Regions from separate parts of the Parafrankia discariae genome, predicted to be linked through region 1. Evidence: riboswitches for the same ligand, from Rfam matches in the RefSeq annotation. Region 1 holds a riboswitch; each other region holds the start of a gene.
What was found. A riboswitch is a leader RNA that binds a small molecule or an ion and turns the genes downstream of it on or off. The one in region 1 is predicted to bind cyclic di-AMP.
Positions count from the first base shown of each region.

Region 2: it holds a riboswitch for cyclic di-AMP, as region 1 does, so the genes downstream of both, B056_RS0133415 (transglycosylase family protein) here and B056_RS0103305 (transglycosylase family protein) in region 1, are expected to answer to the same signal.
Region 3: it holds a riboswitch for cyclic di-AMP, as region 1 does, so the genes downstream of both, B056_RS0115985 (peptidoglycan-binding protein) here and B056_RS0103305 (transglycosylase family protein) in region 1, are expected to answer to the same signal.
Region 4: it holds a riboswitch for cyclic di-AMP, as region 1 does, so the genes downstream of both, B056_RS0126855 (C40 family peptidase) here and B056_RS0103305 (transglycosylase family protein) in region 1, are expected to answer to the same signal.

Region 1 is NZ_KB891103.1:284,852-292,260, forward strand. Features, by position in the region: gene B056_RS0103300 (MFS transporter) at 43-1,545, opposite strand; gene B056_RS0103305 (transglycosylase family protein) at 1,897-2,274, opposite strand; cyclic di-AMP (ydaO/yuaA leader) riboswitch at 2,286-2,463, opposite strand; gene B056_RS0103310 (SDR family NAD(P)-dependent oxidoreductase) at 2,834-3,697, opposite strand; gene B056_RS0103315 (sensor histidine kinase) at 3,797-5,320, opposite strand; gene B056_RS0103320 (response regulator transcription factor) at 5,389-6,078, opposite strand; gene B056_RS0103325 (FAD:protein FMN transferase) at 6,089-6,925, opposite strand; gene B056_RS39925 (FMN-binding protein) at 7,005-7,409, opposite strand, start outside.
Region 2 is NZ_KB891285.1:47,275-54,683, forward strand. Features, by position in the region: gene B056_RS0133410 (transglycosylase family protein) at 37-780, opposite strand; gene B056_RS0133415 (transglycosylase family protein) at 2,093-2,776, opposite strand; cyclic di-AMP (ydaO/yuaA leader) riboswitch at 2,782-3,001, opposite strand; gene fbaA (class II fructose-bisphosphate aldolase) at 4,256-5,290, opposite strand; gene B056_RS0133425 (DedA family protein) at 5,557-6,174, shown strand; gene B056_RS0133435 (CAP domain-containing protein) at 6,627-7,409, shown strand, end outside.
Region 3 is NZ_KB891216.1:20,833-28,241, reverse strand. Features, by position in the region: gene B056_RS0116015 (hypothetical protein) at 1-1,563, opposite strand, end outside; gene B056_RS0116010 (response regulator transcription factor) at 1,675-2,331, shown strand; gene B056_RS0116005 (hypothetical protein) at 2,466-2,699, shown strand; gene B056_RS0116000 (DUF5134 domain-containing protein) at 2,714-3,349, shown strand; gene B056_RS0115995 (LppP/LprE family lipoprotein) at 3,499-4,071, shown strand; gene mce (methylmalonyl-CoA epimerase) at 4,199-4,624, opposite strand; gene B056_RS0115985 (peptidoglycan-binding protein) at 4,770-5,537, opposite strand; cyclic di-AMP (ydaO/yuaA leader) riboswitch at 5,818-5,985, opposite strand; gene B056_RS0115980 (serine hydroxymethyltransferase) at 6,413-7,409, opposite strand, start outside.
Region 4 is NZ_KB891248.1:20,862-28,270, reverse strand. Features, by position in the region: gene B056_RS0126865 (BlaI/MecI/CopY family transcriptional regulator) at 531-920, shown strand; gene B056_RS0126860 (M56 family metallopeptidase) at 917-1,846, shown strand; gene B056_RS0126855 (C40 family peptidase) at 2,008-2,979, opposite strand; cyclic di-AMP (ydaO/yuaA leader) riboswitch at 3,111-3,308, opposite strand; gene B056_RS0126850 (DUF305 domain-containing protein) at 3,817-4,428, opposite strand; gene B056_RS0126845 (heavy metal translocating P-type ATPase) at 5,344-7,409, opposite strand, start outside.

The DNA.
Region 1 (7,409 bases):
CGCACGACCCGCCGCCCCGGCTGGCCCGCCGACCCGTCCGGCCTACCGCCCCGCCGGATCGGGCTGGGCGCCGGCCCGCGGGACGGCGGCCTGTTCGGGGGCGGGGGTGGCCATGAGCCGGGCTCTGGTCTGGTCGGCGGTGCGCCTGGCCCAGGTGCCCGTCGTCGCGAAGCCCAGGGCCAGGACGGTGCCGCAGGCCGCGACCACCGCCCACCAGGCCGCCGGGCTGGTGGGATCGATCCCGGCCACCGAGCCGCCGGCGACGGCCCCGACGGCCCCGGCCGTCGCGGTCACGGCCGCGACGGAGCCGATCACGGCCACGCCCAGCGACTGGCCGATCTGGCGGCTCGTCGAGGCGACCGCCGCCGCGACCCCGGCCTGCGCGAGCGGCATCCCGGAGACGGCCGTGTTGGTGATCGGCGCGTTCACCAGGCCGAAGCCCACCCCGAACAGGAGGTAGGCGACCACCAGGGCGGCGACGGAGGTCCGCGCGGACAGGTCCGTCATCGCCGCGCTGCCGGCGGTCAGGGCGACACCCGCGGCGAGCAGCGACGGCCGCGGGCCGAACCGGCCCACCGCCCGTCCGGACAGCGGTGCGGCCACCAGGGTGGCCAGTGCCATCGGCAGGGTCAGCAGGCCGGCGTGCAACGCCGAGTACCCGCGGACATCCTGCAGGTAGATCGTGTTGAGGAAGAGGAAGCCGGCGAGGGCGCCGAACGCGCACACCGCGATCGCCGTCGCGCCGGAGAAGGGCACGCTGCGGAAGAAACGGACGTCCAACAGCGGCTCGGTGCGCCGCGACTCGTAGCCGACCAGCAGCGCCGCCGCGGCCATCGCCACCGCGAGCAGGACGAGCGTGCCGGCGGACGTCCAGCCGGCCTCGGGCGCCTCGATGATCGAGTAGGTGAGGGTGGCGAGAACGGCGATCACCAGGAGCTGCCCGACGGGGTCCAGGCGGCGCGGGCTCGGCGCGCGGGACTCCGGGACGAACCGGCGGGTGAGTACCAGCGCGACGAGCCCGACCGGGATGTTGATCAGGAAGATCGCCCGCCAGCTCACCGTCTCGACGAGGATGCCGCCGAGCACCGGGCCGAGCGCCATGCTGATCCCGATCACCGCCCCCCAGACACCGATGGCGCGGGCCCGCTCCCGGGGATCGGTGAACGTGTTGGTGATGATGGACATCGCCACCGGATTCAGCATCGAGCCGCCGACGGCCTGCAGCATTCGGAAGGCCACCAGCCAGCCGAGCCCGGGGGCGAGGCTGCACAGCAGCGATCCGGCGGTGAACAGGACCAGCCCGGTCTGGAAGATCCGGCGGCGGCCGAGCCGGTCACCGGTCGAACCGCCGAGCATGAGCAGGCTGGCCAGCACGAGGGTGTAGCTGTCGATCGTCCATTGCAGGCCGGCCGGTGAGGCCCCGAGATCTCGACGCAGCGCCGGCAGGGCCACGTTCACGATGGTGTTGTCGAGGCCCACGATCAGCAGGCTCATGCAGCAGACCGCCAGGACGGCGAGCCTGCGCCGACTGGTCGGCTCGGCCATTGACAGCCCCACCTCTCCGGCCGCCGCCGACTCGGCCGCCAGTGCGCCAGCGGACGACTGCTCAGCGTACGGCAGCCACCTGGCCGGCCGCCCGGTCAGTGGCGAAGACCTCCCCCGGAAGGCGCCATCACGATCAAATGCTCCGTGCTGATTCATTTCTGTGGGCCAAGGGCGCGATCATTTAACGGTGAGACGCCGGCGGCCCGGGTGTCAGTGCTGACACCCGGGCCGCCGATCGCGTTCCGCGGACCATCTTCTGCGCTCGGCCAGGGATCAGCCAGGAATCAGCCAGGTTGGTCCGTCACCTGGCCGCCCCGTTCGACGGGCCGCGTCAGAGCCCTGGGGGCCGGGTCAGATCTTGTGGCCCCAGCAGCTCTTCGAGGAGTACCACGGGCTGGTTCCCTGCTGCGCGTACAGGATGTGCGCGCGCTTCCACTGCTCGGCCACGCTCGCGTTCTGCGGGAGGCCCTGCCCACCGACACCGTGCCAGGTGCCCGGCAGGAACTGGAACAGGCCGCCCGCGCCGATCGAGTTGACCGCGTGGGGGTTACCGCCGGACTCGCAGGGCACAACCGCGCTCAGGAAACGGTGTGCGTCCGGACGACCCGCGGCACTGGCGGGCTGTGACATCGCGATTCCGCCGCCGATCGTGGCGGCGAGCAGCGGAGCTACCAGCAGCGCGCGGCCGCGGCGGATGGAACGACTGGTTTTACGAGCACGCGAAGCCATAACGGACAAAGTGATGCCCCTCCCCACGCCTGCGAAGTTAGCTGTCGGGTTCGGGCTGGGATTTACCCGGCCGCACTGTGCGGCTTCACCCCGAGGACGCCGGTGATCGACGCCCGAAGGTTGGTTCCCCCGCTCCCGCCCTGATGTTTGTTGTTCACCGGGCGGGGCAGGATTCGGCGTGACGCCCGGTGCGCGCTTTCCTGAACGAAAGCACGGCGCAGACGTTACACACAACGGACCAACAATTGCCAAGGGTCTGTGACGAGCGCCACACAACCCGGTGGACCATTGAAGATCCTCCGTGGGCGGCGTATCACGCGCGCAGGCGCGTTCCTTCTTACTGGGCAGCCAATTACCGTGACCGCCCCGCCACCGGGACCGAGCACGATGTCGCGTAGCGTGGACGACGCACTCACCTCGGTGCGGGAATTCGGCTCACCGCCCGGGAAGAAGTTGCGCGAGCAGCAAGTTGAAATCGGTCCCGGCGGCGGTCCGAGAACCACCCGGACCAGTCGACAGGCCCCCGATCCGGGCAAGTGGCGATCTCGTCCGTCCTGGGTCAGATCTCCGGATCCGGCTGGGGCGCCACGGAAGCCGGCCGGGGAACCTCGACCTCGGGCGCCGACGACGGAACCGCGGGAACCGGCGGCAGGGCTTCGGGAACCGGCAGCGGCACGACTCCGTGGTGCGCGGTCAGGCCCCCGTCGGCGACCAGCGCCGTCCCGGTGATGTAGGACGACTCGGTGCCGGCCAGGAACCAGACGGCCGAGGCCAGCTCACCCGGCCGCCCCCAGCGCCCCAGCGGAATCCGCCGGCTCACCGCCGCGGCGGACGCCGGATCGGCCCGGTGGCGCGCGGTCAGCGCCGTCTCGGTCAGGCCGGGGGCGACGGCGTTCACCCGGATGTTCTGGGCGGCGTGGTCGAGCGCCGCGGCCCGCACCATGTTGATCACAGCCGCCTTGGACGCGTTGTACGCCCAGTTCCCCGGTTCCCCCTGTAGCCCGCCGCTGGAGGCGGTCACGACGATCGAGCCACCGCCGCCGGCCCGGAGGACGGGAACCACCGAGCGGATCCCGATCGCGACACCCCGCACGTTGACGGCGAGAATCCGGTCCAGCCGGTCGATCGCGCCCGGGGCCTCCCACGGCAGCGTCGCGCCGATCCCGGCGTTGAGCACCGCCGCGTCCAGCCGCCCGAAGCTCACGAGCGCCAGCTCCGCCATGGCGGCCCCGGTCTCCTCGACCGAGACGTCCCCGACCATCGGGACGATCCGCGCCCCCGCCCGATCCCGGGGCAGCTCCGCCAGGCCCGCCTCGTCGACGTCCACCGCGATCACGCCGAACCCCCGCGCGGCGAACAGCTCCACGCACGCCCGCCCGATCCCGGACGCGGCTCCGGTGACGACGACCGCCGAGGTGACCACGCGTCCTCCACGAGCTCCGAGAGATCCCAATGGCCCGCCCGGCCGGCCGGGCGGGCCGGGATCAGCCTGGCGGATCGGGGTGAACGGAGCCGAGCCGGCTCATGACGAAGAGGGAGCGGAATCGGAGCGGGGCAGGATCAGCCGGAACGTGGCGCCGCCGCCCGGTGTCGGCCGGTGCTCCACCCGGCCGCCGTGCGCGGCGGCGACGGCCTCGACGATGGACAGGCCCAGCCCCGTCCCGCCGGCGTCACGGGAGCGGCCGGCGTCGGCCCGGTAGAACCGCTCGAAGACGTGGTCGACGGCGTCGGCGGGGACACCGGGCCCGTGGTCGATCACCGAGACGACGACGGTCTCGGCGGTGGCCGCGACCGCGGCGTCGGTTGTGGTCATGGCGTCGGCGTCGGTGTCGTCCCGGCCGGCGGTGAGGGAGATCGCGGCCTCGGGCGGGGTGTGGACGAGCGCGTTGCGGACGAGGTTCCCGACGGCCTGGCGCAGGCGCCCCTCGTCCCCTGCCACCTCCAGGATCGGCGGGACGTCGACCTCGATCGTCCGTCCCGGGCTGACGGCACGGGCGTCGGCGGCGAGGTCCCGGAGCACGGCGGCCAGATCGACGGGCCCGCGCCCGAGGTCGGGCTGCTGGTCGAGGCGGGCGAGCAGCAGCAGGTCGTCGACCAGCTCGCTCATCCGGGCCGACTCCTCCTCGATGCGCCGCAGGACCATCGCCAGGTCCTCGGGCCGGCTCGCCGCTCCCCGGCGGAACATCTCGGCGTAGCCGCGGATCGACGTCAGCGGCGTGCGCAGTTCATGGCTGGCGTCCCCGACGAAGCGCCGCAGGCGGCGCTCGGAGGCCTCTCGGGCCCGGAACGAAGCCTCGATCTCGGTGAGCATCGTGTTGAAGGCCAGCCCGAGCCGTCCGACCTCGGTGCGGCGGTCCGTGTCGGTGACCCGTCGCGTCAGATCGCCGTCCGCGATCATGCCCGCGGTGTGCTCGATCCGGGCCAGCGGGCGCAGGCCGAGGCGGATGATGACGTAGGCCAGCACGGCCAGCACCGCCAGCATCGTCGCGCTCGCGACGATCTCGATCCTGGTGACGTTGTCGAGGGTGGCCTCCATCTCGGCGAAGGGCACCGCGACGACCAGCACGTCTCCGTCGCCGAAGCGCTCGGCGAGCACCCTGAACCGGTCCCCGCCGCCTTCGGCGGGAACCGTCCACAGCGGGGCGGTCGCCAGGTCGGGCCGCACCGGGGCGGCGGCGAGCAGGCTCGGGGTGACGGCTGGGCGCCGGGTCGGCGCCGCGGGGCCGTTCGGCCCCGGGCTGGTCTCGGCCACCCGCCGCCCGGCGCCGTCGTACAGCGCCCCGTAGGTGCCGACGAGGAAGGCGGTGCCGAACCGTGGCGCCCGGTCGTCGGCGTCGTGGTGGTACAGCGCGTGGTCCGAGTCGCCGGCGAGCAGCGTCTGTTCCATCACCGGGTGGGCGTCGCGCACCTGCCGGTCCAGCCGGCCGAGCAGGTAGGACCCGACGGCGTTCCTGGTGCCGAACGCTCCCAGCACCAGGCCGATCGCCAGCAGGCCGACCAGGGCCAACAGCAGCCGCGCCCGCAACGAGACCACGCGTGAGGACACGCGCGAGGACACGGGCCGGCGACGCGGGAAACCCCGGGGCGGGGGGCGCCCGGGCGGAGCCGGCGGTCTCACCGCGGCAGGCGCAGCACGTAGCCGACCCCGCGCACCGTGTGGATCAGTGCCGGCGGGACGTCGTCGATCTTGCGGCGCAGGTAGCTGACGTAGGTCTCCAGGACCCCGGCGTCGCCGCCGAAGTCGTGCCCCCAGACATGGTCGAGCAGCTGCGCCCGGGTCAGCACCTTGCGGGCGTTGACCAGCAGGTAGTGCAGCAGCCGGTACTCGGTGACGGTCAGCTCCACCAGGCGCCCGGCCCGGCGCACCTCGCGGGTCCGCGGGTCGAGCTCGAGATCGGCGAAGCGCAGCGTCTCCGGCGCGCCGTCGGCCTGCCCGGCCCGGCGCAGGATCGCCCGGACCCGGGCGACCAGCTCACTGACCACGAACGGCTTCGTGACGTAGTCGTCGCCGCCGAGCGTCAGCCCGTGCACCTTGTCCTCGGTGGTGTCGCGGGCGGTCAGGAACAATGTCGGCACGTCCCGCCCCGCCTCGCGCAGCCGCCGGCAGACGGCGAAACCGTCGATGTCGGGCAGCATGACGTCCAGCACGAGCAGGTCGGGCGGCTCCCGCGCGACCCGGGTGAGCGCCGCCTGCCCCGAATGCACGGCGCTCACCTCGAAGCCCTCGTAGCGCAGCGCCATGGCGACGAGATCGGTGATCGCCTCCTCGTCGTCGACGACGAGGACCCGCACGGGACGCTCCATCCCCCCAGTGTCACCGCCCGTCGGAGCGTCCGGCGGCCGGCCTCGAGCCGGTCGTCCGGACAGCCGGCCTCGGAGCTGTCGCGGCGACCGGCCCGGCGACGGTCGTGGTGACCTGGCCCGGGAAGCCGGCGGAGTGCGCCAGCCGCCCGGTGGCGTCGACCGTCAACCACTCCCAGCCCCGCCGGGCGAGGCGTCCGAGCAGGGCCGGCGCCGCCGGCCCGGCGGCGAGGGCGGCGGTGGCGAACGCGTCCGCGAGCGTGGCGTCCGCTCCGACGAGGGTGACCGAGGCCAGGCCGGTCGCCGGTGCGCCGGTGCGCGGGTCGACGACGTGCGCGCCCCGCTCGGCGACCCCGGAGGTCGCGACGGCCAGCTCGGTGCCCTCCACGACGGCGACCAGCCTGGCCCGGTCGAACGGGTCGGCGATCCCGATCCGCCACGGACGTCCCGGCGCCCAGCCCGAGGTGCCCCGCACCCGCAGGTCACCGGCGGCGCTGACGCAGTGGCTCGGGGCACCCGCGGCGGTCAGGACGCTCGACGCGGCGTCGGCCGCCCAGCCCTTGACCAGCCCGGTCGGGTCCAGCGTGCCATCCGCGCGCCAGGCGGGGTCGAACCAGCCGTCGGTCTGGTCCCGACATTCGGCGGCCGCCCGGTACACCTGGCGGACGTGGTCCGGGCAGTCGCCGAGCCTGATCTCGCCACGGCGCAGCCGCGACACCCAGGACGTCGCCCGGAACGTGCTGAAATCCTCGTCGACCCGGTGCAGCAGGCGGACGGCGGCGCCGATCGCCGCGTCCAGACCGGCCGGGTCGAGCGGTGAGCGGACGTCGATGCTGACCACCGTGCCCATCACCGGTTCGGCGTGGCTGCGCCCCGGCCGCGACGGCCGCCCCGGCCGCCCCGGCCGCACGCCGGGGTCGGCGGCGGCCCTAGACACCGGCGGCGTCCAGGGCCGACTGGACGGACTGCGCGTATCCGTAGCTGGTGAACGACGCCCCGGAGATGACGTCGATCTGAGCGCTCTGGGCATCGAGAACCTCCTGGCGCAGCAGCGGCACGGCCTGTTCGTTGATCTCCCGGTCGCGCCGCTCCCGGTCCGGGAGCTGCACCGTCACCACATCGGTTATCTGTTGCCCGGTCAGGACGACCTGGACCTGCACGAGCCCGTACCGCGTGTCGACGGCGTCGCCCGTCACCGTCCGCGCGGTGGTCCCGCCCATCGAGCTCAACCCGGACGAAGTGCCGGAGCTGGCACTCGAGCCCGAGCCCGAGCCGGAGCTCGCGCCGGCGCCCGAGCCGGCGCTGGAGGTCGAGCCGGCGCTGGAGGTCGTGCT
Region 2 (7,409 bases), on a different contig from region 1:
AGCGCCCGTCGGGGCCGCCGACGTCGGCGGCCGCTGTCAGCCACTGACCGTGGCGCTCCACAGGTTCTGGCCGACCACGCCCGGCTGACCGTCGCTCACCCGGGTGAGGTACGAGTAGAGCGCGGCGATCCCCTGCGATTCCGGGCCGAACTTGCCGTCGACGGTCAGGACGAACCTGCGGTCGCGCATCTCCGCCTGCCAGACGAAGGCGTCCGCGCGCACGTCGTCGCTCATACCGACGTTCAGTGCCTCGCCGCCGAACCGGCCGGCGACCTCCGAACGGGCGCGCTCGAGGGTCATGGGCGGCTCGGCCGGTGTCAGGGCCTGGGCGATCACGTCGCCGCCGGCACCGGACGACTCCGGCGCGGGGCCGTTCCGGGTGAGGCCGAGCTTGCCGGTGCAGCCGGGCCAGGGTGACCAGCCGCGGCTGTCGTACAGCTTGTACGCGGCCTCGTCCTGCATCGCGGGCGGAGCCTGGTCGGGTCGGCCGGGGTAGCCCAGGCCCGTCCAGGTGCGCTGGTCGAACTGGTAGGCACCGTAGAAGCCGTTGCCGGTGTTGATGGCGTAGTTGCCGCCCGACTCGCACTTGCGGAGCTTCGCGAAGTCGTCGGCGGTCGCCGCTCCCGCGGGAGCCGCGGTCACCGCGAGCCCGGTGCCGACCAGCGCCGTGACGGCGCCGGTGGTGCGCAGGACCCGAGTCGCGGTGGACGGTCCCTGGGTCGCTCGGTGCCTTCCGCCACGGCCATTGGAACGGGCGGGAACACGATCATGCGATCGCATCAGAATCCTTCCCGTCGCCTACGGGGTGAGCTGTCGGGTTCGGGCTGGAAGTTGCCCGGCCGGCGCCGCTGGCCCGGAGCCCGTCCTCGCGGATCGGTGCTCCCGGCCGGATGTCTCGCCGGCTTAACCCCTAGGACGCCGGGGGCGTCCGGATGGTGGGTCCCCCGCTCCTGCCCGATGTTGTCCGTGCTCGTTCCGGCCATGAGGACGGGGGCAGGACTCGGCGTCCGTCCGCATGACCTCGCCCGGGGAGGCGAGTGGGCGGAACTGTAGCGAGATCTAGCTAGACGGCGCAAATTCGGGCGGCCGGTGGGGGATGCGAAAGGACCACATCGGAGCTACCCGAATGGGCTGTTTGCCGAGTGACGTAGCCGATCGTGACGAGAAGCACTGAGTCGGACAACGCTACCGCCAGGCCGGGGACGGCCGTCCGCCGGGGTGGGTCGGGCCGCGTGCCGTCGGGTCCCGCCGGCTCCGCAAAAGTACGTTAGTAGTTTTTTTGTAGTTTTTCTATAGAGAATTACATTCTGTGTATTTAAGGTAACCAGTTAGAGATTGATGGCCGAGTGGCGGCTGAGGGGTTGTGGCCCGGGGGCACGGGGCGCGGCGGAGGGAGGTCCTGCGCGGGCGACGGGTCGGGCTGGCCGTCCGTGGCGGGCGTGTCCCGCTCTGTGCGGGGACACGCCCGCCCGCCGGGATCACCGGCGTGGACGGCTCCTCCTCCGGCCGGGGCCGGAGGAGATCGTGCGGCGGGCTCGACGTGGCCGGGTCGGCGGTGGGTCGCGTGCCGCGCGGATCGTTGGGGCGATCCACGCACCGCCCCGCCCGCCCGGCGGGGTCCGCGCCGGGCGGGCGGGTCCTGCGGTCCTGGCACGGCGGCTCTTCGCTGCCGACGAACCGGGTGACGGAAACCTCCGCGGAGGGGACCCGTCGCGGCGGGATGTCGACCTCGTGCTGGTGGGGGTCTCGCGGATGCGACAGCACGTGGTCAGCCGCGAGTGGGATCGCCGCGGACACCGGCCGGGCGAAGGTGGAGAACGGATGATTCGCGGGCGTCGGTTCGAGGGCCTGAGTCCATGGAGGGGATGGCTCACCGCGACGGGCGCGGGTGGGATGCCTCATCCGGGGGAAGGACGCCCTGCGAAGGGGGCTCGACCGGGGCGTGGAGGCCACCGTGACCGGACGGCGGCGCGGGGCGGCGCCGTCAGGAGGGTGCGGTGGTTCGGTTCAGCCAGCGGGGGGAGCGGTCGCCGCGTGCGGCGGTAGCCGTCAGCCGGCCCGGCTGGTGACCGAGTGCGCCGGTCGGCGTCGGTCAGCCGAAGGTGGCTGCCCAGGTCTGTGGACCCAGGACGCCGTCCACCAGGAGGCCGCGTGCGGCCTGGAAGTCACGCGCCGCGGCCGCGGACAGTGGTCCGTAGCTGCCGTCGGCCGTGAGGGGGTAGCCGAGGGAGTTCATCTTGGTCTGCCAGGCGCGGACCTCGGCGCTGACCTGATTGACCATGGACGCGGTGTACGCCCGGGTAAGGCCCGGGATGCCCGCGGCGACGGGCTGGGCGACCAGCGAGGTGCGCTCGGCCGCCCTGGACGCCTGGATGCCGGCGCCTGATGACGACGCCCCGGGTAGGAGCTGGTCGGAGCCCATTCCGCTCCCGCAGACCGGCCACTGGCCGAACCCGGAACGGAGTGCGAGTTGCAGTGCCGCTGCGTCCTGCACGGCGGGCGGAGCCGTGTGTGGCAGCCCCGAGTAGCCGAGGCTGCGCCAGGTGCCTGACGAGAACTGGTAAGCGCCATAGTAGCCGTTACCGGTGTTCGTCGTGTAGTTCCCGCCGGACTCGCATTGCCGCAGACCTTCCCAGGTCGTGGCGGCGTTGGCCGGTTGGCTCAGGGCGAGTGTACCGCCGACCGCCGCGGCGATGACGGGGACGGAGACGAGAGTGCGGGCCCGGCTGCGGGTACTGCTGCGGCGTTGTCGGCCACTGGTACGTGCGTCGGACATGCGTGAGTTTTCCTTCCCCACGCCTGCGAGGTGAGCTGTCGGGTTCGGGCAGGGAAAAGCCCGGCCGCCAAGTCAGGAACTCCGGAAATCCTGTGCCTTCGGCAACGGAGGACAATTTTCCTCCTCGTGTCGTCGGCGTTAGCGGCTTCACCCCAAGGTCCCCAGAATCGGCGACCGGGTATTGGTTCCCCCGCTCCTGCCATCGGGTTTCTGTTTCCAACGGATGGGGGCAGGGATTCGGCGTGCCACCCGTCGGGTGCCCGGCCTGTCTCCGGGCACGGCGAAGACCATAACCACGCCGTCGGGCCGAACGACAAGCACTGAATGCCTCAGGTGAAAAAGAGCACACCGTCCGTTGGCTGCTTGAGGTTTGATCACGGTGCTGGTAGCGCGCGCGCACGCGCGCTCATTAACTTGGTGACCGTGTCGCGGAGGGTGGTTCGTGCCGACAAATCACACTGGTGAAAGATCGTTACCGTTGGGTGTGCTGTCGGCAATCGAGCCGAATATGCGGGAAGGCTACCCGCGTCCGGCCAGGGTGCCATCAAGCGGCTAGAAAATTCATATCCTCGTGCCGATCCCGACTCGGATGCCGTGATGTGTGAGAAACCTAACCGTAACTATGAGTTAACTTGTAGGGATGCTTCTGTGACCGGTTGTCGGGTCGCGGTGTCCCGCGGGGTCGGGTCGGTACGTCCCGTTCGCCCCCGAGGTTGATCTTGTTTGAGCCGGGTCCGTGCGTGTCTCTCACCCGTGATCGGACGATCGCGTGGGCTGTCTGGTGCCTCTGCGCGTGCCCCGAAGTAGCCCTCTTCGGGTGGGAATCCGGGCCGGCGCGCGCCCCTGGGCGGATCGGTGCGCGGAGCGGCGCGTTAAGACACGTCGGAGCCCACATGGGTGCCGTGTCAGAGGTGAGAGCCGCTGGGTCCGTACGTGTGGTCTCAGCAGGTGCCACCTGATCCGTCACCGGTGAGAGGCTCGGGGGGACCGTGGGCTTCGTGGTGTCCGGGACGGATATGGCCGCCGAGACGGCGCCGACCGCCCGCACGATCTTCAGGAGGCCTCGCCGGGCGGGCGACGCCTCACCTCGACGGGTGCGGTTCCGCCTCGGATGAAGAGGGGAGGAAGCACACCCCGTCCTCATGTCGGCGTCAGGTGCTTGTTTGGGCACTCTGCGTCGCAGATAGCTTCTCGTGTCCCTCTGGTCGCTCCGCGTTCCTGGTGGTGTCGGAGGTCCGAAGGGCGCCGGCCGTCCCGGGTGGTTCGGCCCGCCGGGACGGCCGGCCCGCCCGACCGGCGGTGTGTGGCCCGGCGGGTACTGCTTGTCCCGGAGCGATCTCGTCCTGTCCTGGAGGAATCTCATTCGGGCGCGCGGCGGCCGGGGGAGTCACGACATGGGAGTACTCCCGGGGACAGATGTCCCCGGGAGGGAGAAGAGCCGATCAGGTGACCGCCGGGCCTCGAACCGGGCGGAGCGGGTCAGACCCCGATCGACCGGCCGGCGGACCGCAGGTCGTCACAGGCCTGGGCGACCCGGGCGGCCATGGCGGTTTCGGCGGCCTTGCCGTAGGTGCGCGGGTCGTAGGCCTTCTTGTTCCCGACCTCACCGTCCACCTTGAGGACACCGTCGTAGTTGCGGAGCATGTGGTCGACGATCGGCCGGGTGAACGCGTACTGGGTGTCGGTGTCCACGTTCATCTTGATGACGCCGTAGTCGAGTGTTTCGCGGATCTCGGCGAGGTCCGACCCGCTGCCGCCGTGGAAGACCAGGTTGAACGGCTTCGCGTCGGCGGGCAGGCCGAGCTTCTCGGCCACGTGCTGCTGACCCTCGCGCAGGATCGAGGGCCGGAGCTTCACGTTCCCCGGCTTGTACACGCCGTGCACGTTGCCGAAGGTCGCGGCCAGCATGTAGCTGCCCTTTTCTCCGGTGCCGAGAACCTCGGCGGTGCGGAACATGTCACCGGGGGTGGTGTAGAGCTTCTCGTCGATGGCACCGACGACGCCGTCCTCCTCACCGCCGACGACACCGATTTCGACTTCCAGCACGATGCGCGCCGCGCGACAGTCGGCGAGCAGCTCGTCGGCAATCTTGAGATTCTCCTCGAGCTCCACCGCCGAGCCGTCCCACATGTGGGACTGGAAAAGCGGGTCGCGGCCCTGCGCCACCCGGTCCCTCGAAATCGCGATCAGCGGTCGGATGTAGGTGTCCAGCTTGTCGGCGGGGCAGTGATCCGTGTGCAGCGCGATGTTCACCGGGTAGGCCTTGGCGACGTGGTGCGCGTATTCGGCGAGTGCTTCCGCGCCCAGCACCATGTTCTTGATGGTCGTTCCGGAGAGGAACTCCGCGCCGCCGGTCGACACCTGGACGATTCCGTCGCTGCCGGCTTCCGCGAAACCCCGGAGCGCGGCATTGAGGGTCTGCGACGAGGTCACGTTGATGGCGGGGTAGGCGTAGGCGTTCGACTTCGCCCGGCTGAGCATCTCGGCGTAGACGTCTGGGCTGGCGATGGGCATCGGTGGAACTCCTCGAAAGGTGTAGGGGCGCCGCGGCCGGCTGGCGGCACGACACCGCCCGCGGGCCTTGGCGCCGGCCGCGCCGCCGAACCCGCCACCGGATCCCTGGAGCCCCATGAGTCCGGTCGCGCCCGACGCGTGCCGACGGCAGGTGTAGGCCGAAGGGTATGTCGTCGCGCGCCTCGGACGGGTGTGGTTCCACGCGACATCGCCGAAAGGCGGCTGGATGTCTCCACCCCGCCCGCTCGGCCCGGCAGACTGGCCGAGTGGACATCGAGAGCCTCTCCGGGATGACCCTCTACGTCATCCTCTTCGCGGTGATATTTGCGGAGAGCGGGATCCTGGTCGGCTTCTGGCTTCCAGGGGACACCATCCTGTTCGCCGCCGGCCTGGTCGCCGCGGATCCAGCCGCGGACGTGTCGATCGTCGTGGTCGCGGTCGGTGTGGCGGTGGTGGCCAGCGCCGGCGCCGTGGTGGGCTATGCCACCGGTAGCTATCTGGGCCGGCCCTACCTGGAACGCCGGCACGCGCGGGCCCTCGGTCGAACCGAGGAGTTCTACCGCCGGTTCGGCGCCGTGACCCTGGTCGCGGCCAGGTTCGTCCCCTGGGCCCGGACGTTCGCCCCGGTGCTGGCGGGCGCGGTCTCCATGCCGCGGCACCGGTTCGGCGTGGCCGTGGTCACCGGCGCCGTCATCTGGGGGACCGGCCTGACCCTGCTGGGCTACGCAGCCGCCTCGATCCCGGGCCTGCGGGACGCGGCACTGTGGATCGCGCTGGTGGTCATCGTCGTTTCCGTGGCGGCCGGGGCGGTGGGTGAGCTGCTCCGCCGGCGGGTCGCGCGGCCGCGGGGCCTGGACGGCTCCGGTGGGGCCAGCCCGCGCTGAGAGATCGCCGGGACGTCCCGAGCGACGGAACCACCTCGGACTGACCATTTAGCCGCCTGGTCGGTGGGTTCGTCCTGGCCCGGCCGGACCCCTACGGCTACAGATCGCTAGTCTCTTCGGGTGAGCGAGCGGCCGGTAAGCCGATCACACAGAGGGTCCGAATGCACTCAGAGCGTCCTGAACGTGACCGGGCCACGCTGCCCGGTCCGGGCTCGCGTGCGCGACCGGGCCTGCTTGCGCGACCGAACCGGCATGCCCGACCGGGTCCGCGTACGCGTCCCGCTCCGCCGGCGCGCCACAGATCGCGCGGGATGGATCATCCTGGTGCCGCGGGTCCGGCGCCGGACGTCGTCCGCGGCCGGCGGCACCGAAGGCGGCCCGCGCCCGGGCCCGGGGGGCGGTTCCGCGGTGCCGCGGGACTGGTGGCGCTGACGCTGGTCACGCTTGGGCTCGTGGCGGCCTCGGGAGAGGTCCCGCCGACGCCGGGCGCGGCGGGCCGTGGTCTCTCCGGGTCCGCCAGGGTCATCGCGGACGGGTCCGTCGCCGGTACGGAAGACCACACCACGGGCACGGTTGCCGCCGAGGCGCCGCCGGGCAGCGCGTCGCGCAGTGGGCGGAGCACCCTGGCCGGATACGGCGGGTCGCCCGCCGACCCGGTGTGGCCGGCCGATCGGGGGTCGGTGAGCGGTGTGCTGGTGCTGCGGGCCGACCCCGCGCTCCTCGCGATCATGGCCGCTGACGGACAACCGGGCGCGGGCGCGGGCGCGGACTCGGGGCCGGCCGAGCCCTGGGTGCTCTACCTGCTCTCGGGCCCGGTGAACGTGACCCGGTGGGCGATGGGCGAGCCGTTCGAGGCGAGCGTCGACACCCGGCCGCTGCCGAACGGCGACTACACCCTGTCCGAAGTGATCTTCCGGGCGACGCACGCCCCGCTGGTACGCAGTGGCCGGATCACTGTCGCGAACCCGCCCCCGTCCGCGGCGGACCAGGCGGCGCAGGGCGACGCCGCGGCCGGGGGCGCGCCGGCCGGCCGCGCCGGGGCGTCCGCGGGCGCTCCCGGCGCGCTGTCGGGCGCGAGCTCGCCATCGGGCGCGAGCTCGCCATCGGGCGCGAGCTCGCCATCGGGCGTGGGTTCGTCGTCGGGCGCCAGCTCGCCGACGGGCGCCGGTTCGCCGTCCGGCTCCGAGCCGGGGGGCAGCGCCACGGCGGCCGGGGCGGCTCCGGCCCCCGTCGCC
Region 3 (7,409 bases), on a different contig from region 1:
GGCCGTCACGTCGAAGCGGCCGGCGGGCACCCACAGCAGGTTCTGCCCGCACAGCCCCAGCGCCGCGGCGAGACTCTCCAGCGCCGGGAGCAGGCCGTCCCGCTCCAGGACGGCGGGATGCCCCGGCCGGACGATGTCCGCGAGCTCGCCGTGCGCCGCGCGCAACCCTGCGCCGATCTCCGCCAGGGCCCGCGCGGTGGCCGGCTCGGACACCGTCCGGGCGACGTCCCCCGCCGCCGCGGCGAGCTCGGCCAGGCGCCGGCGGACGCCGTCGTCCAGCTCCCGCCCGACGAGCGCCCACTCGCGGGCCTGGACGCGCGCGGCCCGCCGGCGCGTCTCGCCCAGGCGGACGAGCTGCGCGCGCAGGCGGCTCTGCGCCCGCGCCTGCTCCAGCACCGTGGCCGCCGCCACCACCGCCGCCGCCACCTGCGGCCGGTGGCGGCGCAGGACGGGATCGACGCTCAGGACCGCGACCGGGCCCGGGACGCTCCCCGGGGCGCCGGCCACCGGCCGCACCGGGACGTACCAGCGCCGCCCCGGGCCCGACCGGTCCTCCCGCCTCCCCCGGTCCTCCCGTTCCCCCCGGTGGTCCTCCGGGGGGAGCTCCACCACCCGGCCGTGCAGATCCACGAACACCTCCGTGTCCGGCTGTCGGTAGTAGACCTCGAGGGTCGGGTCGCGCAGCACGGTCCGCAGCGCCGCCCGCACCGAGGCCGGCGTCGGTGACCCGATCTCCCGCCCGAGCCGGTCGGCGGTCGTCGCCAGCAGCAGCCGGCGGTGGGCGCCGACGGCGAGCAGCACGACGGGGGCGACGATCGAGGCGGCCCCCTGCAGCGCGACCGCGTCCTCGATGCGGCCCAGCTCCGGCTCGGCCATCAGGCCCGGGTAGGTCACCGCGGCGACCAGCGCCACGAAGCCCGCCGAGAGCAGCACCGGGCCGGCGACCATCCGCTCCAGGCCGCGCGCCGCCCGGATCCGGACGACCGCCAGCAGCACGAACGCGGCCGGGACCAGCACGTAGAGCACCAGCAGGACGTCCAGCACCGCCTCGAAACGGCCCCGGCCGACCAGCAGCGGCGCGGGCCACAGCACGCCGTCGGTGAACCCGTTCCAGGACGGCCGGGAGATGACGACCGTCAGCGCCTGCCCGCCCAGCAGGATCACCGCCGTGGCCGTGACCCACCACCGGTCGGCCCGGCCGCGCAGGGTGTTCCCCGGGTAGAGCAGCAGCCCCCAGGCGTAGACCATCCAGTAGGCGGACTGACCGAGGACGGCGATCAGCGGCAGCGGCCCGGTGTCCCAGCTCATCAGCCAGGTGAGCGGACAGCACAGGCCGCCGAGGGCCAGCAGCGCCCCGCACCGCCACGACGCCGGGTCACCGCACAGCAGCAGGCCGGCCACGACCAGTGCCACCGCCACGCCGACGTTCGGGACGGCGGCGAGGGGGTGGTCCGCCCAGTACGGCCAGCCGGCGGCAACGGCCGCCGCGGCCACGAGCAGCGTCGTGGCCGTCGTCGAGGCGGCGAGCCGCGCCGTCGCGGAACGCCCGGAGCCGACCGGCATCCGTCAGGTCTACCCGAGTGATCGCGCGGTTCCTACCGGATGTCCCCCGGAACTGGCGCGGGTTATCCCGGTGTGTGACAGGGCCGTCCGGGGAGCGTGAGAAGATCCGGTGTGCGTGTTGCGATCGCCGAGGACAGTGGGCTCATCCGGGAGGCGCTCAGCGTCCTGCTGGCGACGATCGGGGTGGAGGTCACCGCCTCCGTGCCGACCGGGACGGAACTGCTCGCCGTCGTGCGGGACGCCCCGCCCGACGTCGCGATCGTCGACATGCGGATGCCCCCCACCAGGACGAACGAGGGGCTGCTGACCGCCCGTGCGCTGCGGCGGGCGCATCCGTCGATGGGCGTGCTGGTGGTCACCGCGCACGACGACGACCCGTTCGCCGCCGACCTGTTCGCCGGCGGCGCCGCCGGTATCGGCTACATGCGCAAGGACAACATCACCAACCGGCAGGCCCTGAAGGACACCCTCGAGCGGCTCTGCGAGGGGCAGCCGGTCATCGACTCGCACATCGCCGCGCGGCTGCTCGCCGGCTACCCGCAGTCGCAGCGCCTGAGCGGGCTGTCGGAGCGTGAGCGTCGCATCCTCGAACTGATGGCCCAGGGCCTGTCGAACAGTGGGATCGCCCAGCGGGTGCACCTGAGCCCGAAGACGGTCGAATCCCACATCGCGAGCATCTTCGCCAAGCTGGAGCTGCGCCCGGAGCCCACCGAGAACCGCCGGGTGCTCGCCGTGCTGGCCTGGGCGGACGCCGCGCGCCACGGCTGAGCCGGCCCCGGCCGGGCGACGTGGCGGCTCCGCCGCGCCGCCCGGCCGGCGGCGTGATGGTGGGCGGATTCGGTCGGCTCGGCGGGCTCGACCGCTTACACTCAGATGATCTTACCGTCGTCGTGCGAGGTGCCATGAGCGGGTCGGACGCCCTGAATCGCGTCATCACGTTCTGCGGGAAGTGCAGCTGCGGCTGCCCGGAGCTCTACATCGACCATGACGCCGCGGCCGACCGCCGGGTCGTCCTCACCGACGACTTCGGCCAGCGGATCCAGATGAGCATCGAACAGCTGGAAGTCATCGTCGACGAGGCCCGGGCGGGCCGCATCAGCTCCCTGGTGGCCGCCGAGCTCGCCGCTGGGGGGTGACCCACCGCCACCCGGTGGCCGCGGGCCTGGTTCCGCTGGCCGGTCCGCTGGCCCTCGCCGCCGGCGTGGCCTCCATCCTCGTCGCGGTGATCCACCTGTGGCGGATGCGGGCCCTGTTCCGTCGCCCGGTGGCGGCGGGCGGGCCGCATACGCACGCGTCCGCAGTGGACGGCTGGATCGAGGGCGGGCACGTGCTGGTCGCGGCGGGGATGGCGGTCATGTTCACCGGCCCCGGCCGGCTCGTCGGCTCCTGGCCGTTCCTCGCCCTGTACCTGGCGCTGACGGTGGCCCTGCTGGTCGGGCTCGTCGCCCACCCCCGGTGCAGCGCGCCGGGCATGTGGTCCTGCTGTGCGCTTCTCGTCGTCGAGGCGGCCGCGATGGCGTGCATGTCCGGGGCGGCCAGTGTCGCCGGGTGGCCGCTGCGCACCGACGGGGCGATCGGCGTCTGGTGCGTCGTCGTCTTCGGCGGGGCGGCCCTGGTGGCGCTGGCCGGCCTGCCGGCGCGCCGGTTCGCCGCGCCGCCGGCCCGCCCGCCCGTGCGTGAGCTGGCGGCCCGACTGATCGGGATCTTCCCGGAGCCGGTCGTCCCGCGTGGCTCCCGACTCGTCATGTCGGGGGGAATGATCCTGATGCTCCTCGCCCGTACCTGATCTCCCGCTCCCGTACCCCCCGGGGTGACCTGCTCCGAAACCGCGCATTCCGCTCACGGAGCAGGCGGCGGGCCCGAAGTGCGCCTACGGTCGGCCGGTCGGCAGATATCCGGCCGGCAGACACGAGGCCCAAAGAGGGGGCGGTCGCCATGCGTCGAGTCGTGTTCATCTCCGTGCTTGCCGCCGCGGTCATGTTGGGCGGGGTGGCGTCGTCGCTGTCCGCGTCCGCCGCGCCGACCACGGTGCCATCGTCCCCACCCGCCACATCGGGGGCCGCGGTGAGCTCGGCCGGTTCGGGGGGCTCGGCCGGTTCGGGGGGCTCGGCCGGCGCGGCCGGTTCGCTGAGCCTGGCGGAGGCCGCGAGCCTGGTCCGCGGCCGTGGCTACATACCGATCACCACCGACGGTTACGAGCCCACCCACAATCTCAGCGTGATCGTCGGCCGGCTCGCCACCTCGGTGGACGGCCATCCGCAGCAGGCGTTCCTCTTCCACCGCGGCCGGTTCGTCGGGACGGACGCCGTCGCCGGCGCGGGCGTGCGGTGGGTGTGGTCGACCAGCGAGGTGGTGGCGCTGCAGTACGACCTGTACCGTCCGGCGGACCCGATGTGCTGCCCGAGCGCGGGCGCGGCGACCGTACGGTTCCGGTGGAACGGCTCGGCGGTCGTGCCGCTCGACCCGATCCCGACCAGCCAGTGGTCCGCCGCCGAGAGCCGCCGCTGACCACCGACGCCGGGTCCCGGGGCTGAACCCGGGACCCGGCCGCGGTGGTCACACCGCCGATCCGGCGGGTTCACACGCCCGCCGGATCGGCGCACCCGCCGATCCGGCGGAGCCACCGATCCGCGGATCAGTGGCCCTCGGCCGCCTCGACCAGCTCGGTGAGCACCCCGCCGAGGCCCTTCGGGTGCATGAACGCGATCCGGCTGCCGGACGTCCCGTGCACCGGGGTCTTGTTGACCAGGTCGAACCCGGTGACGGTGAGCGCCGCCAGCGCCGCGTCGATGTCCGCCACCCCGTAGGCGATGTGGTGGATGCCGGGGCCCTTCTTCGTCAGGAACTTGCCGACCGGGCTGTCCGGGCGCACCGGTTCCAGTAGCTGGACGTAGGAACCGCCCGTGTCGCCGTCGTGCACCAGCAGCATCGCCTCGCGCACGCCCTGCGCCTCGTTCGTCTCCTGATGCGCGACCTTCAGGCCGAACGCCGCCTCATACCGGGGGATGGCCTCCTCCAGCGAGGCGACGGCGATTCCGACATGGTCGATCCTGGTCAGCACAAAAATCGCTCCTGCGTCGTGGACGGTCGGCCCTGGTCGCGTCCTGCCTGGTGGGCCAACCTCCGAGCCTGCCCGGAACCGGCCCGGCGGTCCACCGAAGCGCCGGGCCGGTCCGGTCGGGCGTGTCGGCCACGCCCGGCGCGGATCAGCCGAACAGCTTGTCGTGGGTCAGCGGGCCCACGACGCCGTCCGGGACGAGACCGTTCTTCTTCTGGAAGTCGACGACCATGTGGTTGGTCTGCGGACCGAACCGGCCGTCGATGGTGATCGGGTAGCCGATGTCGGCGAGCCGCTTCTGCACCAGCGCCACGTCCCAGCGGACGCCGGCGACCCCGAGCCGCATGTAGCCCGAGCTGGCGGTCGCCGGTGCCGGCGCGCTCGCCGCGGCCGGCGCGACGGTCGAGATCGTCCGGGCGGCGCCGCCGCTCACCGCGGCGGCCGCCGCGGCGCCACGGGACAGGTACTTCACGTGCATGCCGTTCTTGTAGGCGCTCCAGGCGCCGATGCCCTGGCTGGCGCACACCTGCCGCGCGGCCCAGGCGTTCACGTTCGGGTCGTAGAGGTCGCGGCTGCCGACCCAGCTCGCGTGCGCGCGCATGTTGATCTGCCAGAGGCCGCGGGAGTCCTCACCCACCGTCGCGTGGGCCGTCGTGTTGCCGCCCGACTCGGCCAGCGCGACCGCGACCCAGGTGCTCAGCGGAATCCCGCGGCAGGAGGGCAGGCCCGCGTTCTGCGCCGCCTGCGCGATGGTGACGTCGGAGACGGTGGCCGCGCTCGCCGGTCCCGCGGTGAACATCAGGCCCGCTGACGCGCCGATGACGCTCGCCGCGGTGACCACGGCGGCGCGCCCACGCCCGCGCCGCCGTGCGGAGGTGTTCGGACGGCTGGACAGGCGGTGCTTTCCATGCGACATCTAAGAATCTCGTTTCTGCTTTGAAGAACAGAGCTTCTGAATGTCCGGATGGGGAATTGATCCGTATACGGATCAAAAAGTTACGGCAACGATTCGCCCGGCGAGGGAAGCATGGTTCAGTGCGCCGGCGTTCTGTCGGCGTAAAAGTATTCCGGACCTGGGTGGGTCTAGATTTCCTGCGTCAACCCCGGGATGCGGGCACTGTGCGGCCACGGCGGCTGCCCGAGGGACGGGTGAAAGGCCCGCCTGGATGATCCAGACATGCGTGCGTACACGACGGTGATCCTTCCCGTACGCCTGCGAGGTTAGCTGTCGGGTTCGGGCCGGGAAGCCCGGTCGGGCGCGCCAGCGTGTTCACGGCGCGTTCGACTTCACCCCGAGGACGGCCGCCGGTGCGTGGGTGGCCGTCCGGAGGAACGTGGTTCCCCCGCTTCTGCCCTGTTGATCGCTAGGAGGGGACGACGGGCCTAGGGCAGAACTCGGCGTACGGCCCGTCGCTTGCTGCGAGCCAGGACACCGTAACGAACTACTAAGGGTAGTCGCAAGTACTAATTTTCCTGTTCTGACGGCGCACCCTTGTCACGATGCGCACACAGATTCGAGATTGAGACACTCCGTTCAGTAACCGGCGACGCTGCGGAGCGGGTCTCCGTCCGGACGTCGTCGCACCCGGCGCGGACGGCGACCGGCACGGCGGGGAGTGGCACGGCGGGGAGTGGCGCGGTGGGGGCGGTGGGGGAGTGGGAGGAGCGGGTCCGGGCACGCCTCGGCCCGGGCGTCTGCGTGGGCGCCCGGGCCGAGGATGTGCCTGTGTGTCTGCTGTGCTGGTGCGGGCCGGTGGGCGGTGCCGCCGACCGGTGCCACCGGCCGGTCGGTCAGACCCAGCCGGGCATCGGGTAGGCCGACATGAGGTCCCTGACCTCGCCCGAGATCCGCTCGATGGTCGCCTCGTCCGCGTCACCGGCGGCCTTGACGGCCTCGTCGATCCAGGCGGCGAGGGCGGGCATCTGCTCCGGGCGCAGCCCGCGGGTCGTGATCGCGGCGGTTCCCAGGCGCACCCCGGACGGGTCGAACGGCTTGCGCGGGTCGAAGGGAACCGTGTTGTAGTTCAGCTCGATACCGGCCCGGTCGAGCGCCTTCGCGGCCGGCTTTCCGGCGACTCCGCGGCTCGTCAGGTCAATGAGAATGAGATGGTTGTCGGTGCCGCCGGTGATGAGGTCGAAGCCGCGCCCGGAAAGCGCCTCGGCGAGCGCCTTCGCATTCGCGACGACCCGGTGCGCGTACTCCCGGAAATCCGGTGTCGCGGCCTCCCGAAGAGCGACCGCGACGGCGGCGGTGGTGTGGTTGTGCGGGCCGCCCTGGAGGCCGGGGAAAACAGCCTTGTCCAGCGCCGCGGCGTGCGTGCCGTCCGACATGATCATGGCGCCGCGCGGGCCGCGCAGCGTCTTGTGCGTGGTGGTCGTGATGACGGGAGCGTGCCCGACCGGCGACGGGTGGGCGCCACCGGCGATCAGCCCGGCGATGTGGGAGATGTCCGCGACGAGCACGGCGTCGATCTCGCGGGCGATCGCCGCGAACCCGGGGAAGTCGATGGTGCGGGGGATCGCCGTCCCACCGCAGAAGATCACCTTCGGTCGGTGTTCGAGGGCGAGGTCGCGGACCTCGTCCAGGTCGACCCGCCCGGTGTCCTGGCGGACCCCGTAGCGGACCCCGCGGAACCAGCGGCCGGTCGCCGACACCGTCCAGCCGTGGGTAAGGTGGCCGCCCGAGGGCAGGCCCATGCCCATCACCGGGTCGCCGGGCTGCAGGAAGGCCAGGTAGACCGCGAGGTTGGCGGGGGACCCGGAGTACGGCTGGACGTTCGCGTGCTCG
Region 4 (7,409 bases), on a different contig from region 1:
AGCGTCGCTACGCGGCGCTGTGACGCTGACACACGAGGCGACATCCCGCCTGGGCGCTCCGTGGCCCTCGCTCGCGGACGGCGCCCCTGCGGCGGTGCTGGTTCCTCACGAGCCTGGTAGCCGTACCTTCTGGCGCGATCCACTCATACGTCCCTTCGTGCCCCCAATGCGATGTAACTACTATGCCATGTAGCAGATCGACATCCCTCGACGCCCGGACTCCACGGGAGTGGGTCACCAGACAAGATGGTTCACATGGGAAATCTGAGCACCGTCCACCCAGGCCAGAGTGGATGCACCCCATGGGACCAGCCGTAACAACTACAATTCGTAGTAGGTAACAGCGACGAACGGGTTGGGTCGCACCAGTCCGTCCTGCGACGGGCAAGACTGCGGGGATGGACGTACATCACCGGCCGCGGCGATGTCCAGAGGCAGCCGATGGCGGTGACCGAGGCAGGCAGGACCGCTCGCGTCGGCGTGGGATGAGATGGACGCGGCGCTTGTCAGGCGCCGCACGAGGGGGAGTTGTGGAACAACTCGGCGACCTGGAAGCCGACATCATGGACCGGGTGTGGTCCGCACGCGGCCCGGTGGCCGTCCGTGATGTCCAGACACTACTCACGCCGACGCGTCCGTTGGCCTACACGACAGTGATGACCGTCATGGACCGGCTGTTCCACAAAGGGTGGCTGACCCGGGAACGCGCCGGGCGTTCCTACCGCTACCAGCCCGCGCTGAGCCGAAGCGCTTACACCGCCCAGCTGATGAGGTCGGTGCTCTCCGGGGCGGACGACCGTGGCCTGGCGCTGCTCCACTTCGTACAGACCATGGATGCCACGGAGTACGAGACATTGCGCGAAGCCGTGCAGTGGCACTCCGCCAGCCGCGGTCGCGGCGACGAGGAACCCGCATCATGATCTTCGGTGTTCTCGTGGTGTACGCGGCCGTCGTCTCCTGCGGCCTGCCCTGTTTCCTCCGCGACGCTTCCTGGTCCTCCCGTGCGCCGCGGCTCGCCGTCGCCATGTGGCTGGCAGCAATGATCTCCGTGGTGTCCGTGGCGGCGCTGGCCGCCATGCTGCTGTTCCTACCGCTGCATGCGATCGGGGACATCCTGGTCCTGCTCGTCCAGTGGTGTGGGTGGGGCGACCACAGTCTGACGGTCTCCACCCGGTGGACGATTCCACGCACTGCCGGCGTCGTTGTGGGCGTCGCCGCAGCGCTCCGTCTCCTTCATGTCGCCGCCGCCGTCGCCGTCGCCGGCCGGCGGTCGCGTGTCCGTCACCGGCACGACGTCCGTCTGCTCGGGCGTTTCCATCCCGCGCTATCGATCTACATCCTGGATCATGCTGATCGCAGTGCGTTCTGCCTGCCGGGCCGCAGCGGCGGCGTCGTCATCACCGAAGGGGCGTTGCGGGCCCTGCGGCCCAGCGAACTTGACGCCGTCATCGCCCACGAGCGCGCCCATCTCGCCGGCAGGCACCACCTCATCCTCACCGCGACAGCGGTCCTGGCCAGGGCGTTCCCGCTCGTGCCGCTCTTCGGGACAGGACACGAGGAGCTACGCCGACTCGTCGAACTCACCGCGGACGACAGCGCGGCCCGGCGCAGTGCGCCCCAAGTCGTCGCCGAAGCCGTGCTGAGGCTAGCCGCCCCCCCGGCTCCCGTGCTGGGCATGGCGAACACCGCCGTACGGCAACGGGTCCTGCGCCTGCTGACCGCGGATCCGCCCCTGTCCCGCCCCGCTGTCGTCGGCCGGGGTCTCATCGTCGCCGTGCTGCTACTCCTGCCACTCGTTGTGACGACAGTTCCCGCTCTCAGCGATCTGGGATATCACTGCGTCTGATCGTCTCGCTGCGCCCGCCGGTCACCGACCCCCGCTACAACGACCACCGACACCTCGACGCCGAAGCCACCGCCCCGGTCACCTGCGACCCGTGACACGGGCAACCATGGCACGGGCGGCCACGAGCACCGCCCGGGGCCTCACTGGCCGGTGGATCCGGCTCAGGTCACCCGACCGACCAGGTAGGAGTCCGCCCAGATGGTCTGGAGCTTCACCACGTCACCGGTCCTCGGCGCGACCCACATCTTCCCACCGTCGGCGTAGATCCCCATGTGGTAGATCGCGCCGGGCTGGCCGAAGAAGATAAGATCGCCTGGCTGTTCGGAGCCCTGCGCGACCCTGGCTGTCGCCGCGTACTGCTGGTCGGTGGTCCGGGGAAGGGTCTTGCCGAGCTGCTTGTAGATGTACTGCACCAGGCCGGAGCAGTCGAAGCTGTATGGCCCTTCATCACCGTAGACGTAGGGCTTGCCAGCCTGCAGCGACGCCAGGTAGACAGCCTTCTCCCCCAGCGTGTTGGCCGGGATGTTGACGTTGACCGCCGGGGTCTCGACGTTCACAGCGCTGCGGGAGGCCTGCGCAGGTACCGGCGGCGGGGACGGGCGTACGTGCAGGGTCGCCTCGTTCTCGGAGCGGGCGGACTGGAGGGCATCCGTACCATCGAAGATCACCGTGACGTTCGTGGTGGTGAGGACACGCGCCGTGTAGGAAGCGAAGCCACGTTCGTCGGTGGTCAGGTGCAGAAAGGTCGCCCAGCCGGTGGGGAGCTTGACCTGCACCTTGATGAGCTGGTCGGCCAGCGGGGCACGGGTCTCCTCGTTGAACAGCGAGAAGCCGATGTTGACAGGTTCGTCCGCGTTGACGGTCACGTCGGGGTTCGTCACACGCAGGCCCACGTCGATCTTGGGCGACAGAGTCGGTGCGGAGATGTCCGTCGTGGCATCGATGACGGTGCCCGACGCGCCCTCTCCCGCTGTGCCCTGGATGGCGCCGTCGACTGCCGTCCGGGACCCGATCTGGGTCGCGAGTGTCAGTGACGTGGTGTTCGTGCCGTCGTCCAACGCCCTGTCCGGACTGGGCTCCGGGGCACATCCGGCGAGAGCCATGCCGGAGACCACGACAGTGCCGGTGGTCACCGCTGCGACGGCGCGAGCTCGGGCTCTGGCCCGGCTCGGCGCTGTGGGGACGGACGGCGCCCGATGGCGGCCACGTCCTTCCGGGTGACGTCTTTCTCCATCAAGCTGCGCACTCCGCGCAGGCACCATGGTGATCCTTCCCCTACGCCTGCGAGGTGAGCTGTCGGGTTCGGGCTGGGAGCCCGGCCGAACGCCCTGTACGCGTTCGGCTTCACCCCAAGGGCGTCGAAGGAGGCGACGCCCGGAGGAACGTGGTTCCCCCGCTCCTGCCCCAGATGCTCGTCGGAGGGGGTCACCGGACCGGGGGCAGGATTCGGCGTACGGTCCGATGCTGTGACAGATACACACACTACCTACTACGTGACATAGTAGCTAGCCATCGGATGATCTCGGAAGATCTTCGAGGGACGCCCCCATCACTCCAGCAAGATCCCTATTGGCCGACGGCGAAGTGCGCCCTCTTGAGGCGCCACCGATCACCCGGACCACCTCCGATAACGACCAAGAGCCTTCCCCGGCCCGCACGGTGCGGGCGCGCGGCAGCGGCTCAGTGCACTGCATTCGGACATCGCCGACCCTTCCCGAAGCTCGCCTTCTACTACGAGACATAGTTTTCGGGATGAGGGAGCGTCTCGATACCGACTTCTCCATCACCGAGAGACACTGATCGTCGAAGCTGGTGGCCGTCGGCCCCATGCCACGCACCGGATCGGCTGTCTCGTCGGCAGGTCCTTCGCTGTGGCCCGATGTTCGCCCTTGTCGTGCCGAGTGCCGTATCTGGGATCCACGTTGCCCTGGGGTGCCGGCGACGTGCCGGCACCCCAGGGCCCTGTTCGGCTATCCGGTACCGAGCAGGCCCTTCATGGTCTCGATCTCTGTGGTCTGCGTGGACTCGATCGTCCCGGCCAGGGCCACGGCGTCGGGGAACTGCCCGTCTCGCTGTTCGGTGCGCGCCATCTCGATCGCGCCCCCGTGATGCTGGATCATCATCTCCAGGAATTTGCGGTCGAAGTCCGGCCCGGACGCCCCCTGGAGGGCGGCCATGTCGTCCGCCGACATCATTCCCATGTCGCCGGTGCCGTGGCCGCCGCCGTGGCCGCCGGTGCCGGGCATGGCGGTGGGTTCGCCCCAGGCCTCAAGCCAGCCGGTCATCGTCTCGATCTCCGGTGCCTGCGCGGCCCCGATCTGCTGGGCTAGCGTGAGCACCGCCGGGTTGGCGGCTCGCCCGGGTGCCAGCTCCGCCATCTCCACGGCCTGCTGGTGGTGCGGGATCATCATCTGGGCGAACATCACGTCCGCGGCGTTGTGGTCGCTGGCACTGGCAGCGCTGCCGCTTCCTGTGGGCGTGGACGAAGGTGTTGTCGGGGTGCCGTCGCCCCCGCACGCCGCAAGCGTGGCTGTCAGGGCCAGCGCTACGGCCGCGAGCCCAAAATGGTGTCTTCTTCGCACGAGTCGTCCTCGATGTCGGATTGCCAACGGAACTGAGACCGGAGCCGTCAAGCACGCCGACAGGTGTGCTTGAGGTCCGACGCCGTTCCGCTCACAGCCGCCACACACAGTAGACAGACAAATCGGTCACGGGCCGAGGCGGCGGCGTCCGCGGTGGGTCACCACACGTCCCGGCGAGGGAGGAAACATGAGAGGAGGTGGGTAAGGCTGCCAGGTCGTACTGTTCGCCGCTGTGAGGAACCGGTTCGGGGTCGTCACGGAACACCGCCGAACAGAGCATGCCCTGGTGGCCGTGGTCCTCACCCGCGGGCTGGTGCGGGTGGGACCAGCCCTGGTGAACATCATGACTGGAGTCCTCGACGCAGAGTGGCGAGGTGGACGCATGCACCTGCGCGGCCAGGCCGGCGTGCATCACCAGCAGTCCGAGCAAGACGGCCGACACGAGCGTGAGCCGGGCCCAGAGCGCCCCGTGTCGTGCCGGTGCCTCGCAGCGCGTCACGTCACCCTCTCCCGCTTCCTCGCCCGGATCCTACTACGCAAGCTAGTTTCTTCCGCCGTGGCAGTTCCTCCGCGAGGGCATGCGAGGCGCCGCCCGGGGAGTGGACAGCAGCCCCTTTTCCCGCTCGTAAGTATCGAAGGCGTTCCGACTGAGGGCCACGACAGGCCGTGTGTGCGGCGGTACTCCGATAGACAACTACTATGCACCGTAGTGTTGGTTCGACTCGGAGTTCGACGGCCGAGCCAGTACCGGGGAGCGGAGTCCGTCCCGCGCCGACCCCGATCACCCGAAGCGGTTCGCCTACCCCGGGCAACGTCGCCGCCTGTGCCGGGCCGGACCATGAGTTCGTGAACCGGTTCGAGCAGGTCGACATCCTGGTGTGCGGTGTCGACGTCGGCGGTCACGTCGCCGCGGCGCTAAACCGAGGCCGGCTCTGTCAACGTGTGCGGCAGCTTCTGCCGTTTGAGTAGCAGGGCGTTCACTGCGACCAGGAAGCTGGACCCGGACATGGTCAGCGCGGCGATCTCGGGTCGTAGCGTGAGCCCGACGAGGGGCTCGAAGACGCCGGCGGCGATCGGCAACGCGACCGTGTTGTAGCCGACGGCCCAGGCCAGGTTCTGGCGCATCTTGCGGACGGTGGCCCGGCCGATGAGCAGCGCGGCGGGCACGTCGAGCGGGTCGGAGCGCATGAGCACGACGTCCGCGGTCTCGATGGCGACGTCGGTGCCGGCGCCGATCGCGATGCCGAGGTCGGCCTGGGCCAGTGCTGGGGCGTCGTTGACGCCGTCGCCGACCATCGCCACCCGCCGGCCGCCCGCCTGCAACCGGGCGACCTCGGTGGCCTTGTCGCCGGGCAGGACCTCGGCGATCACCGTGTCGATGCCGAGTTCCTTCGCGATCCGCTGCGCCGTAACCGTGTTGTCGCCCGTGAGCATCACGACCTCGACGCCCGCATCGTGCAGGGCGGCGACCGCCGCCGCGGCGGTCGGCCGCGGCGTGTCGGCGAGACCGACGAGGCCGGCTATCCGCCCGTCGACCGCCACCAGCACGGCCGTGCGCCCTTCGGCCGCGAGGGCATCCAGCCGGTGGGCGGCGTCGCCGAGCGCGACACCCTCGGCCCGCATCAGCCGGCCGTTGCCGACCGCGACCCGATGCCCGTCGACAGTGGCCACCGCACCCTGCCCCGGCGCGTTGCGGAACGCCTCCGCGGGTCGTCGGGGCACGCCGCGCGCGTCGGCATGGCGGGCGACCGCCGCCGCGAGCGGATGCTCGGACTCCCGCTCGACCGCAGCGACCAGCGGCAGCAGGTCCTCCTCGGGGAAGCCGAGTGTCTCGATGCCGGTGACCTCGGGCTCGCCCTTCGTCAGGGTGCCGGTCTTGTCCAGGACGACCGCGGTGACACCGGCGGCGGTCTCCAGCGCGGTCGCGTTCTTGAACAGGATGCCCCGGCCGGCGCCCAGTCCGGTACCGACCATGATCGCTGTAGGGGTGGCCAGGCCGAGGGCGTCCGGGCAGGTGATGACGACGACGGTGATCGCGAACAGCACCGCCTCCCGCGCCGGCCGGTCGGTGGCGAGCAGCCACACCAGCAGCGTGGCGAGCCCGCCCGCGAGGGCCACCAGGACAAGCCAGAACGCGGCCCGGTCGGCGAGCCGCTGGCCGGGAGCGTGGCTGTTCTGCGCCTCCTGGACCAGGGAGACGATCTGCGCCAGGGCGGTGTCGGCGCCGACCTTCGTCGCCCGGACCCGCAGGGCACCGGTGGTGTTGATGGTGGCACCGGTCACCTCGGAACCGGGCGCCTTGTAGACGGGCAGGCTCTCGCCGGTGACCATCGACTCGTCGATGTCGGACTCGCCGTCGACGACGACGCCGTCGACCGGGATCCTGCCGCCCGGCCGGACCAGCAGCAGGTTCCCGACGATCACCTGCGCGGTCGGCACCTCGACGGGTTCGCCGTCCCGCAGCACCAGTGCCTTCTCCGGGGCCAGCTCCAGCAACGCGCGGATCGCGTCGTTGGCGCCGCCGCGGGCCCGCATCTCGAACCAGTGGCCCAGCAAGACGAAGGCGGCGAGCACGGAGGCCGCCTCGTAGAAGACCTCGCCGCCGCCGGTGAGGGTGACGACCAGGGAGTACGTCCAGCCGGTACCGATCGCGACGGCGACGAGGACCATCATGTCCAGGGTCCGCGCACGCAGCGCTCTGAACGCCCCGTCGAAGAAGATCCACGACGCCCAGAAGATCACTGGCAGGCTCAGGAGCAGCTGGAACACGTCGTCGCGCAGCCCGAGCGGGGCAGGAACGTCGAAGCTGAGCACGTCCCTGCCGATCGCCGACCACAGCAGGATCGGGACCGAGAAGATCACAGCCACCAGGAAGCGGTGGCGCATGTCCGCGACCATCGCGGCCATCGACAGGCCTTCGTGCCCGCCATGGCCCATCGCCTCGTGCCCGGAGGTGGCCGCGGTCCGGGGCCCTCCTGGTT